3 linked regions of the Alkalinema sp. FACHB-956 genome follow. The protein of the gene in region 1 interacts with the protein of each later gene in a pairwise test. Links are inferred from orthologs where the notes say so. Each region holds a gene or a part of one and is shown in the gene's direction. Other genes may lie near its edges.

The links. The genes of interacting proteins can lie anywhere in the genome.
Region 2: the proteins of ftsZ (region 1) and rlmN interact in binary tests that used the Escherichia coli proteins (3 or more experiments, as listed by UniProt). The link is inferred for Alkalinema sp. FACHB-956 from one-to-one orthologs.
Region 3: the proteins of ftsZ (region 1) and H6G21_RS20735 interact in binary tests that used the Escherichia coli proteins (3 or more experiments, as listed by UniProt). The link is inferred for Alkalinema sp. FACHB-956 from one-to-one orthologs.

The regions. Positions count from the first base shown.
Region 1 is NZ_JACJRC010000001.1:410,739-415,508, forward strand. What follows is about bases 878-3,859. They hold ftsZ (cell division protein FtsZ), read left to right. Parts: upstream 878-1,689; coding sequence 1,690-3,030; downstream 3,031-3,859. Other genes in these bases: H6G21_RS01655 (FtsQ-type POTRA domain-containing protein), read left to right, coding at 878-1,506; glp (gephyrin-like molybdotransferase Glp), read right to left, coding at 3,159-3,859. In the rest of the region: H6G21_RS01650 (response regulator transcription factor), read left to right, coding at 1-254; more of H6G21_RS01655, read left to right, coding at 514-877; more of glp, read right to left, coding at 3,860-4,439; rpmG (50S ribosomal protein L33), read left to right, coding at 4,728-4,770. UniProt on the Escherichia coli protein: Essential cell division protein that forms a contractile ring structure (Z ring) at the future cell division site. The regulation of the ring assembly controls the timing and the location of cell division.
Region 2 is NZ_JACJRC010000005.1:43,082-45,942, forward strand. It holds rlmN (23S rRNA (adenine(2503)-C(2))-methyltransferase RlmN), read left to right. Parts: upstream 1-802; coding sequence 803-1,921; downstream 1,922-2,861. Other genes in the region: H6G21_RS08255 (replication restart DNA helicase PriA), read right to left, coding at 1,945-2,175.
Region 3 is NZ_JACJRC010000027.1:14,719-17,555, forward strand. It holds H6G21_RS20735 (rod shape-determining protein), read left to right. Parts: upstream 1-836; coding sequence 837-1,838; downstream 1,839-2,837. Other genes in the region: mreC (rod shape-determining protein MreC), read left to right, coding at 1,928-2,818. UniProt on the Escherichia coli protein: Forms membrane-associated dynamic filaments that are essential for cell shape determination. Acts by regulating cell wall synthesis and cell elongation, and thus cell shape.

The DNA.
Region 1 (4,770 bases):
CCGCGATGGCAGGGCGCAATGCGGCCCTACCCCCTACCCCCACTGAGCCAACGGAATCCTACCCCTTAACCGAGCGGGAGTTGGAAGTTCTCCAACTGATTGTGGACGGCTACAGCAACGCTGCGATCGCAGATAAGCTCTTCATCACGGTCGGTACGGTGAAAACCCATGTCCGCAATATTTTGAATAAATTGTGCGCTGACGATCGGACACAAGCAGCGGTGCGGGCTTTACGATCGGGGCTGGTTTGCTAGTTGAGTTATCCAGGTATCCAGGTATCTAGTTATTCAGGTATCCAGTCACCTAATCCGTTAAGCTGCTTGTTCGCGTCCTCGGTAGAGACGACGATTTAGCTAGAGCGTGCCTTCGTAATGAGAAAATCTCAGCCGTGCCATTTGGACTGACCATGCTTAAATATAGGGACAAATTTTTTGGCGATTTGACCCACTCAATCTTGATTACCCTTTCCAGTACCAATCCCCAGTCAAGCCGCCCCCGCATTAGCAGTGCGAATTGTCCGCGCAATTCGTCGCTCCGCCAATCTTCCTCCTTCTAGACACCATGGCTGGCATTGCTCCCGTTTCTCGGCACGAACTTTCTCAACGAAGGCAACAACTGCGGCGACAACGACGTAACCGCACCCTCAAAATGTCTTGGCGATCGCTTGTGGTTCTCGGGCTTGCCGGAACCTCCCTATGGGCGGTGACTCAGCCTAATTGGGTCATTCGAAACCCTGCTCAGGTCAAGATTGAAGGGAATCAGTTCCTAGCTGCAAAAACGGTACGATCCCTGCTACCGATCAACTATCCTGAGTCCCTCAGTAAGGTGCAACCGACCAAAATTGCTGAGACCTTAAAGGACAAGGCCCCCATCGCCGAGGTGAGCGTAGAGCGCCATCTCTTCCCCCCAGGGTTAACCGTGCGTATCCGTGAACGTAAACCCGTTGCCCAAGCTTGGTTGACTCCTCCAGGGGAAGCGAGCAAGGCCGATCGCAACACGAGTCCTGGGCCTAATGGTCAAGCATCTATCTCCAAGGAGGACAAGGCCCCTAGCAGTAACCCTTCTAGAGACACCGCCTCAAAGGGAGCGGCTACGGGGCAACCGTCTGGCTTATTGGATGAGCATGGGCGCTGGATCCCCTTGGAAAGTTATACAGCCGTTGAACAGAATCTCCAATTGCCGCCCCTCCAAGTGATTGGGAATCCTGATACCTATCAACCCCATTGGGATCGCTTCTACCCCATCATTAGCCGCAGCCCCATCACGGTCCAGGCCATTAATTGGCAGAACCCTGGAAACCTAATCCTCAAAACTGAATTAGGGACTGTACACCTCGGAGCCTATGGCAATCAGTTTGGCAACCAAATTCGAGTCCTCGATCGTATGCGGGATCTGTCTCGGAATAAAACCGCGGGTTCTATGGAATATCTCGATTTGCGAAATCCCAATACGCCTATCCTGAAACTGCGTGCTGCAAAAAGCTCCGGAAAAATTAGTACCCCATAGCGATCGAACTGTGGCAGAATTTCCCGTAATCTCATGGCACAATTAAACCGAACTTGATGGCGAATCGACGGTTTTGCTGTTGAAGATTTAGTAGAATTGGTGTTCCGGTTAGCCAGTTACCCCCTGGTGATGCGTTGCTACCTGGAGTCAAAAAATTGTTTATAAGTTCCGCCCGTAGTTCCAATGACGCTTAACAATGAGTCAAATTCCACTCCACTGACCCTCAACGAGTCGCTTGAGCCCGGTCAGATTCGTTCCCATGCGGATATAGGCTCCCATGAGGATGGAGTCTCGAAGTTTGCGTCGGTAGGGGATAGCTCCAACTCTCTCCGCAGTATCAGTTCATCCAGTAATTCAGGGGGAAATGTCAAAGTGGTGCCCGGAGAGGAATTAAGGAGTGGTGACATCGTGCCCAGCAGTATTGCCAAAATTAAAGTAATTGGCGTAGGCGGAAGTGGCGGCAATGCTGTCAATCGAATGATCGCCAGTGAAGTGACCGGGGTTGAATTTTGGTCAATCAATACCGATGCCCAAGCGTTGACCCAGTCCTCTGCCCAAAAGCGACTGCAAATCGGTCAAAAATTAACCCGTGGTCTCGGGGCGGGCGGTAATCCCGCGATCGGGCAGAAGGCTGCAGAAGAGTCTCGTGATGAGATTGCAGCGGCCCTAGAAGGGTCTGACCTGGTATTTATTACAGCGGGTATGGGGGGCGGTACAGGCACCGGAGCTGCGCCGATCGTTGCCGAAGTGGCTAAGGAAATTGGAGCACTGACCGTTGGAGTTGTGACCCGTCCGTTTACCTTTGAAGGGCGGCGACGCACCAATCAAGCGGAAGAGGGACTCGCGGCCTTGCAAGGGCGAGTGGATACCTTAATCATCATTCCCAATGACAAGCTCTTGTCCGTGATTTCGGAATCGACCCCGGTGCAAGAAGCGTTCCGGACAGCCGATGATGTTCTACGCCAAGGGGTGCAGGGGATTTCCGACATCATTACCATTCCGGGCTTAGTCAATGTAGATTTTGCCGATGTGCGGGCTGTGATGGCAGATGCGGGATCGGCCTTGATGGGCATTGGCATTGGCTCCGGCAAGTCTCGGGCACGGGAAGCCGCGATGGCTGCTATCTCTTCGCCCTTGTTGGAAGCGTCGATCGACGGTGCGCGGGGCGTCGTGTTTAACATTACCGGTGGCCATGACCTCACCCTCCATGAAGTGAATGCTGCTGCGGAGATTATCTATGAAGTCGTTGATCCCAATGCCAATATCATCTTTGGCGCTGTGATTGATGAGCGGATGCAGGGTGAAGTCCGGATTACGGTCATTGCCACAGGATTCTCTGGGGAGACCCAAGTGCAAGCAGCCACCCGACCTACGGCTACACCCAAGCGATCGGTTCCCAAATCGGAAACCAATGCTGGCGGATTACCCTTACCGGAACCCCGCACCCCCAAGCCTGCACCACCAACGCCTGGGGGGTTAGATATTCCTGAGTTTTTGCAGCGTCGTCGTCCACCCCGAGGCTAGCTGCAACGCAATTCAACGTGATTACTCATTCAAAGTTTTCTGTTCTGGTTTCAGGCACCCTGTAGGGTGCCTTTTTTGTGGGTTTTCCGGGTTCAAGGAGTGGTTGCACCCCCCGTAAACTGGGGCATCTACACAATGCCCTGCATCAACAACACTGATGTGTCGCTTCCTGCAGCGATCGCCGTTGCGCCGATGGGGATCCTGGCGAGACCGTTGCAGCCTGCGAGGTTAATCAAGTTACCCGAATTATGGCCTCCCGCAGCGGGCGAAAAGCAAAGCTCACCGGCTTGGAAGGTGACCTTGCCCCAAAGGTAGGACTCACGCTTGCCGTCGGACTTGAGATCACAACCCGTTTTGGCCGTGATGAAGTTCGGTTGCCAGCCCGTTGCCAGTCCCGATCGTCGTTTCAAAGCCGGTTGAACAAACCGTAAAAATGTCACCAAGGCAGAGACTGGGTTTCCAGGCAGGCCGAAATACAGCGTATTAGGCAGGGTCGCAAAGGTGAGGGGTTTGCCGGGTTTAACCGCGATCGATCGAATCTGAATCGTTGCGCCCAGCGCTTCTAAAATTCCATCCACATAGTCATAATCCCCGACGGAGACCCCACCGGAAGAAATTACGATATCTGCTTGGGCGATCGCGGCTTCCATGGCCGCTTGCAACGCAGCGGGATCATCGGGCACAATGCCCAAACGCAACACCTCCGCTCCCGACTGTTGCACCAAAGCCGCTAAAGCGTATTGGTTGGAATCCACAATCTGTCCCGGCTGTAACGGCTGGTCTGGTGTCACCAGTTCATCGCCGGTGGAGAGAATGGCCACCTTGGGCCGCTGATAGACCGGTACCTGGGTACATTGCACGGCTGCCAGAACCGCAATTTCTGCGGCTCCTAGACGAGTTCCCGCCGCTAACAACGGTTGTCCCGCTTGGTAAAAACCACCCCGCCGCCGGACAAATTCCCCTAGGTGACGGGGGGGGACTAAGATCGTGACCCGATCGCCTTGGCGCTGGGTATTTTCCTGCATCACGATCGTATCGGCTCCCAAGGGCAGCATCGCCCCCGTAAAAATGCGGGCCGCCTGTCCCGGTTGCAGTGTTTGTTGGGGGGCAACCCCCGCCGGAATCTCTTCAACCACGGCCAGGGTGATTGCCCCAGGTTGCCCTGTTGCCACTTGCCCTGTTGCCACTTGCCCTGTTGCCACTTGCCCTGTTGCTACATCGTCATAGCGCACCGCATAGCCATCCATTGCAGAATTATCCCAATGGGGAAAATCCAACTCACTGCTCACAGGCTGTGCCAAAACGCGATCGATCGCCTCCAATAACGGTACCCAATCACAATCAACCGCTGCATCCGGCACTTGGACTGCTTGAAAAATCAAAGACTCCGCCGTTTCAACTGCCAACATAGACCCACAATTTTGAACAATTTGAACAATACAATTTGAACAATATTTGAATAATATTTGAGCAAAAAATTGCATGAAAATTTGAACCCCGAGGTGATGCCCCGATCGACCCATCGAGCTTTCCTAACCACCAGTCAGGGATGATAGGGGTGCTTTTGCTCGACTAACGCAAGCTGTTCTTCTGAAAAAACTGGCAAAACCCCTTGCAGATTACTTTCAAACTAGACCTTCCTGTGAAATAATGGTTATTTGTGTCTGAATAAATACCAGCCCTTAAGGTTGTGAATCATGGCTAAAAACAAAGGCGTAAGAATAATCATTACGCTGGAGT
Region 2 (2,861 bases), on another replicon or contig:
CTTAGGGCACTCAGATGAAAACACTAGGCTTGAAATACTAGCAAGCACTAAGCACCATGCATCGCAGGAACCTTAGTGTCACAGGAGTCAGTCAGCTTAGGCTATTAAAGTCCACAAATAAAGTCCACAAAACTGATGAAGTCCGGAAAACGGATGAGCTTGAATTCCCCAACGGTGTGGGATACCCAAACCTTTCAGGGAAAATACTTAGACCCATTGTCCAGCGGATCTATCCAGAGACAAGGGAAATTCTACGCATGAACCCTAGGGTTCATGGGGAATACATCTCAATAATTTAAGTAATTATACGGTTTTACTACCTAGAAATTAAAATATTTGCAAGCTTTTTAGTCGATTTCCCTGAAAGCGTCAGTCTTCCTGCAAGCTAAGCTTCAAATGAAAATCTAATGCACCCATCTACGTCTATCTAACAAGGAACATCCTTAGCTATCCCATAGTTACCATGGGTTGTCAAGGCGCAACATCCCCCCAGGGGGTGACCCTATGAGACAAGGTCCAGGGGATGAGACGAGGTTCAGGGAATAGGAAATTAGCCTTGGGGAAGTCAGGGAGGTTCAGAAATTGGGAAGTGGTGGTTGGAATTTCCAGTAGAGCGGGTTAGAGTATCTGTCTTAGAATCGATCCAGATGCGTAGATTTTTCATAGGCCAGCTCAGCTGCACGATTCCATGACCCTCCCCTCTCCTGCTTCAGCGATCGCTTCAGAACCGTCAGAGCCCAGTCCATCCGTTGTCAACCCGATCGTTGTAGATCAGAATGCCCCGTCTCAGGATGCCCCGTTCATGCTAGATTCCCCTGCCTTGTCCCCCAGTCCGACCCAACCTTTGCTAGGGGCGTCTGCCCAGGACTTAACCGCTTGGGTGCAGGAGCAGCAACAGCCTGCTTACCGAGGGCGGCAGCTCCACCAATGGATTTATCAAAAGGGCATCCGATCGCTGAGTGAGGTTACTGTTTTTCCAAAATCCTGGCGGGAAGCGATGGCGGAATTTCCGATCGGACGATCGCAGATTGTCCATCGGGCCGAGTCGCTGGATGGGACGGTGAAATTTCTGCTGCAATTGCAGGATGGGCAAATTATTGAAGCGGTGGGCATTCCAACATTCAAAGGCGTTCAACCTGGGGCTGCCCTTAAGCCCGGTTCGCAACCAATGCTCGATCGCCTGACGGTCTGCGTCTCTTCCCAAGTGGGCTGTCCCATGGCCTGTGACTTTTGTGCGACGGGGAAGGGCGGCTTCAAGCGCAATCTAGAACGCCACGAAATTGTGGATCAAATTCTGACGGTGCAGGAAGCGGTGGGCCATCGCGTCAGTAATGTGGTGTTCATGGGCATGGGCGAGCCGCTGCTGAATGTTGAGAATGTCGTAGGAGCTGTGCGATCGATCAATCAAGACATCGGTATTGGTCAACGGTTCATCACCATTTCTACGGTGGGCATTCCGGGGCATATTCGCCGCTTGGCCGAGCGTCAACTTCAGGCCACTCTGGCTGTGAGTCTCCATGCCTCCAATCAAGCAGTACGGGAACAACTGATTCCCAGTGCCCGCCAGTACCCGTTGGAAGCGTTGCTTGAAGAATGCCGGGATTATGTCAATTTGACGGGGCGGCGCGTGACGTTTGAATATATCGTGCTAGCGGGTGTCAACGACCAGACCGAGCACGCGATCGAATTGGCCCACCATCTGCGGGGCTTCCAAACCCATGTCAATTTGATTCCCTACAATCCCATTTCAGAAGTCGATTATCAGCGGCCTTCGGAAAAACAACTGCGCCAATTTAGCCAAGCTCTGCGCGATCGCCATATTGCTGTTAGTATTCGACGATCGCGCGGCTTAGAAGCGGATGCAGCCTGTGGACAACTCCGCGCCAACCAACTGCAACGTTGGGCTAAGAGTGCATCCTAGGTGTCCCTAGGACTCACCCCTCATTACCGAGCGGGAACGGTTCGATCGGGCAAAGGGGCTAAAACCTGGGGAGATAGAGCTTGCATGGAGATGCCAGGCGCATAGGCTTCGATCACCTTACCCGTTGTGCGACAGGTAATTAACAAGTAATCACAGGCAGAACATTGGGTACGAATGAGTTTGCCATCGGCAGTGAGCAGGCGTTCCGCTGAATGTCCACAATTTGGGCAAGGCATGGAATAGGTAAGTGGCATGGGGTTCTCTCAAAAAAATTTTGGTGTCAACGGATGTGCTAAACGAGCATAGGAAACGAGTGGGCAAGGCCGATCAGCGATCGCTCTCACCCATCATTCCCATAAATCGGATCAATCAGAATTCATTGTGGGCATCCAGTCAATTGACCGAAGGGAACCCTAGGGCCTTCCTATCGAGATAAGACGGCCCCTCGCCTGATTGATCACTCATCAAAAACATGTCTGTAATGGATTCATGTCAGCAGCCAGCGAGTGGAACAATAGATAAATCCCGAACAGAAAATAAATCTCTAAAGGACGAAGGCTGAGATTCCTAAAAAAGGACCTGTGGGAACCATCATCCGTGAATCCAGTGGACTTCTATACATTCGCAACTCTAGACCTAACCATGAAATAGACTTAACCCATTGAATGAAGCAATTCCATGATCAGTTTGTATGGCATTTGGCCGGGATGGGAGTTGGGTAGACCCACGATCGCAACAGGTACAAAAACCAGCCTAACAGTCTATAGGAAACCTAATAGTCTACAGGAATCTGTCAGAGTCTGCTGAACCCAAGCGCCCCGAAGGCAACCTCATGGATGAATCAATCAGAAAATCTCAGAAAATCAATGTGTGCTTCAGCAATATGCGTACTCTAACAAGATATGTGCTCTAACAAGATGTGTGCTTTAGCAATATGTAG
Region 3 (2,837 bases), on another replicon or contig:
GCGCAAATGACAGTAGGGCGTTGCGCGAGAGTAAATCGTTCCATGCCAGCCATGCCCAGCCAAGGGATGCACAACCACAAGGTTTGCACAACCACAAGGTTTGCACAACCACAAGGTTTGCACAACCGAGGTCTGTACAATACATCTATTGCACAAAACAATTGTATTGCATAAAACAATTGTCATTAATGGTCATTTCAGGGGCATTGCTAGACATTTCAGATACCTCAGGCAGCTCAAAAACAACTCACAGCCCAAAGCAACTCAGCCTTAAATCATCTTTAAAATTGCATTTTTTCCGCCTGATTCATTGCTTTTACTAATTACTGCCTTTATCCAGACTCATCATTTTCTCCTATTTTCTCTGGGTGTTTTTATAAGCAGGTGTTTTTTCTAAGCCAGGTTGTCGCAGTCATTCATTGCTGAGCGAGGAAATTTTGCCCAAACCTTCTTATCTTTATTCGTAGTTTCTACAGAAAAAATCATCGCTGAATGTAATAAATGAATCTTGGAATGGTAAATTATTGCCAATTTAACCGGGTTGCCCTTGAACCGTGTGTTTACTGCTCATAGGAGACCACCAGTTCATCCTTGGTTTAGCGATCGGTCGTCTAGACGATGGTCAGAAAACATACTAGAATCCACCTTTGTTTCCACCGTCCACAAACGCCGATGTTTGACCAAAACAGTCTGGCACCAGTAAAGTTAGACTTTTCAGTTGACTTTCAAGTTGGACTTCCCATTGCAAGGGTGGCTGGGCTTCAGGAACGTTGTCGTTAGTACAGAAGGCAGAGTAAGTCGTGGGTCTTTTCAGTCGCTTTTCCCTGTCCCGTGATATGGGGATTGATCTGGGTACCGCTAATACGTTGGTTTACGTTTCAGGGAAAGGCATTGTCCTACAAGAACCGTCCGTAGTGGCGATCGATCAAAATGAGCGCGTTCCTTTGGCCGTTGGAGAAGATGCCAAGCGCATGTTGGGGCGGACACCGGGAAATATTGTGGCACTGCGTCCGCTGCGAGATGGGGTGATCGCGGATTTTGATACCGCAGAACTGATGCTGAAGCACTTTATCACCCGCGTCCATGAAGGGAAGCAACTAGTTTCGCCGCGTGTGGTGATTGGCATTCCCAGTGGGGTCACGGGGGTGGAACGGCGGGCGGTCATGGATGCGGCCACCCAGGCCGGGGCACGGGAAGTGTTTCTGATCGATGAGCCTGTGGCAGCGGCGATCGGAGCCGGTCTCCCCGTAGCGGAACCAACGGGCAACATGATTATTGACATCGGCGGCGGCACCACCGAGGTGGCCGTTCTCAGCTTGCAGGGCACGGTACTGAGTGAATCGGTTCGGGTGGCGGGCGATGAACTGAGTGACGCGATCGTCCAATACATGAAAAAAGTCCATAACCTCGTGATTGGGGAACGCACCGCCGAGGAAATCAAGATTGCGATCGGATCCGCTTACCCCAGCCGCGATGCTGACGAAGAAACCATGGAAGTGCGCGGGTTGCACCTGCTGTCGGGTCTGCCCCAAACCGTCACGATCAAAGCCCCGGAAATTCGGGAAAGCATGGCTGAACCATTGGCCGTCATCGTCGATGCAGTCAAGCGCACCCTAGAACGCACTCCGCCGGAGTTAGCGTCTGACATCATCGATCGGGGCATTATGTTGGCAGGGGGCGGTGCTCTCCTCAAGGGCCTCGATACCTTGATCAGCCATGAAACCGGCATCGTTGTCCATGTGGCCGCTGATCCACTCAGTTGTGTCGTATTGGGCACCGGGCGTGTGCTGGAAAACTTTAATCAGCTTGGACGGGTGTTCAGCAGCCGTCCACGGTAGAACGAATTGCCTGCTAAGGTCTCCTGATCCAGACAATTTTTGGGTGGAAGGTAATTCAGTCATCTACTGAGTCTTGCCAAGGAACTGACATGGTGCCTTTCACCCGACCTAAAGTCGTCCAACCTCGAACAAGTCTTCGCATGTTTACAGTACGCCGCTGGTGGGAACGGTTCGGAACACAAACGCTCTTGATCGGCCTTGCGATCGGGACAGCGGCGATCGTGCGTCAAACCCAGGGAGCATGGCTCATGGAAACCTATCAATGGTTTTCTCGGCCCTTTCAAGGGGATCCCAACCAAGCCGCCCTCCAGCTGGAGAATGCCCAAGTTCTAGAACTCCAACAACGCCTGATCGAGTTACAAAACCGCAACCAGCGCCTAGAAGAATTACTGGGTTTAGTCCAGGACAAAAAAAAGGAAGCCTTAGCTGCACCTGTGATTGGCCGTAGTGCAGACCATTGGTGGGAGCAGTTGATCCTAGGGCGCGGCCTTAAGGATGGGGTGCAACTCAATAGTGTGGTGATGGCCCCTGGGGGAGTGGTCGGGCGAGTCAGTCAAGTCAGTGACCATGCCAGCCGAGTTGTCCTCTTGAGCAATGCGGCCAACCAGGTGGGCGTTACCGTCAGTCGCAGCCGTGCAACGGGCTACATGAAGGGGCAAACGGGCCAAAATGCAGGCACCCAAGTCATTATGCAGTTTTTTGATAAGGTTCCCGATGTCCGCAAGGGCGACACTGTGGTGACTTCGGCCTTTAGTAGCAAATTTCCTGAGGGCTTGCCCGTGGGGCGGATCGAGTCGATCGACCTCAGCAAAAGTCCAGCCCCCGAGGCCATCATCCAACTGACTGCACCAATCAGTTCCTTAGAATGGGTCGTGGTCTCTCCCCCCAACGCCATCAACCCAGCAGATACCCTCCCCACGCCAGAACCTTCACCCACTTCCAGTTTTTCGCCGAGCCCTTCACCCTCTGTCCAACCATGATGCATTTGTTCACTTTCGG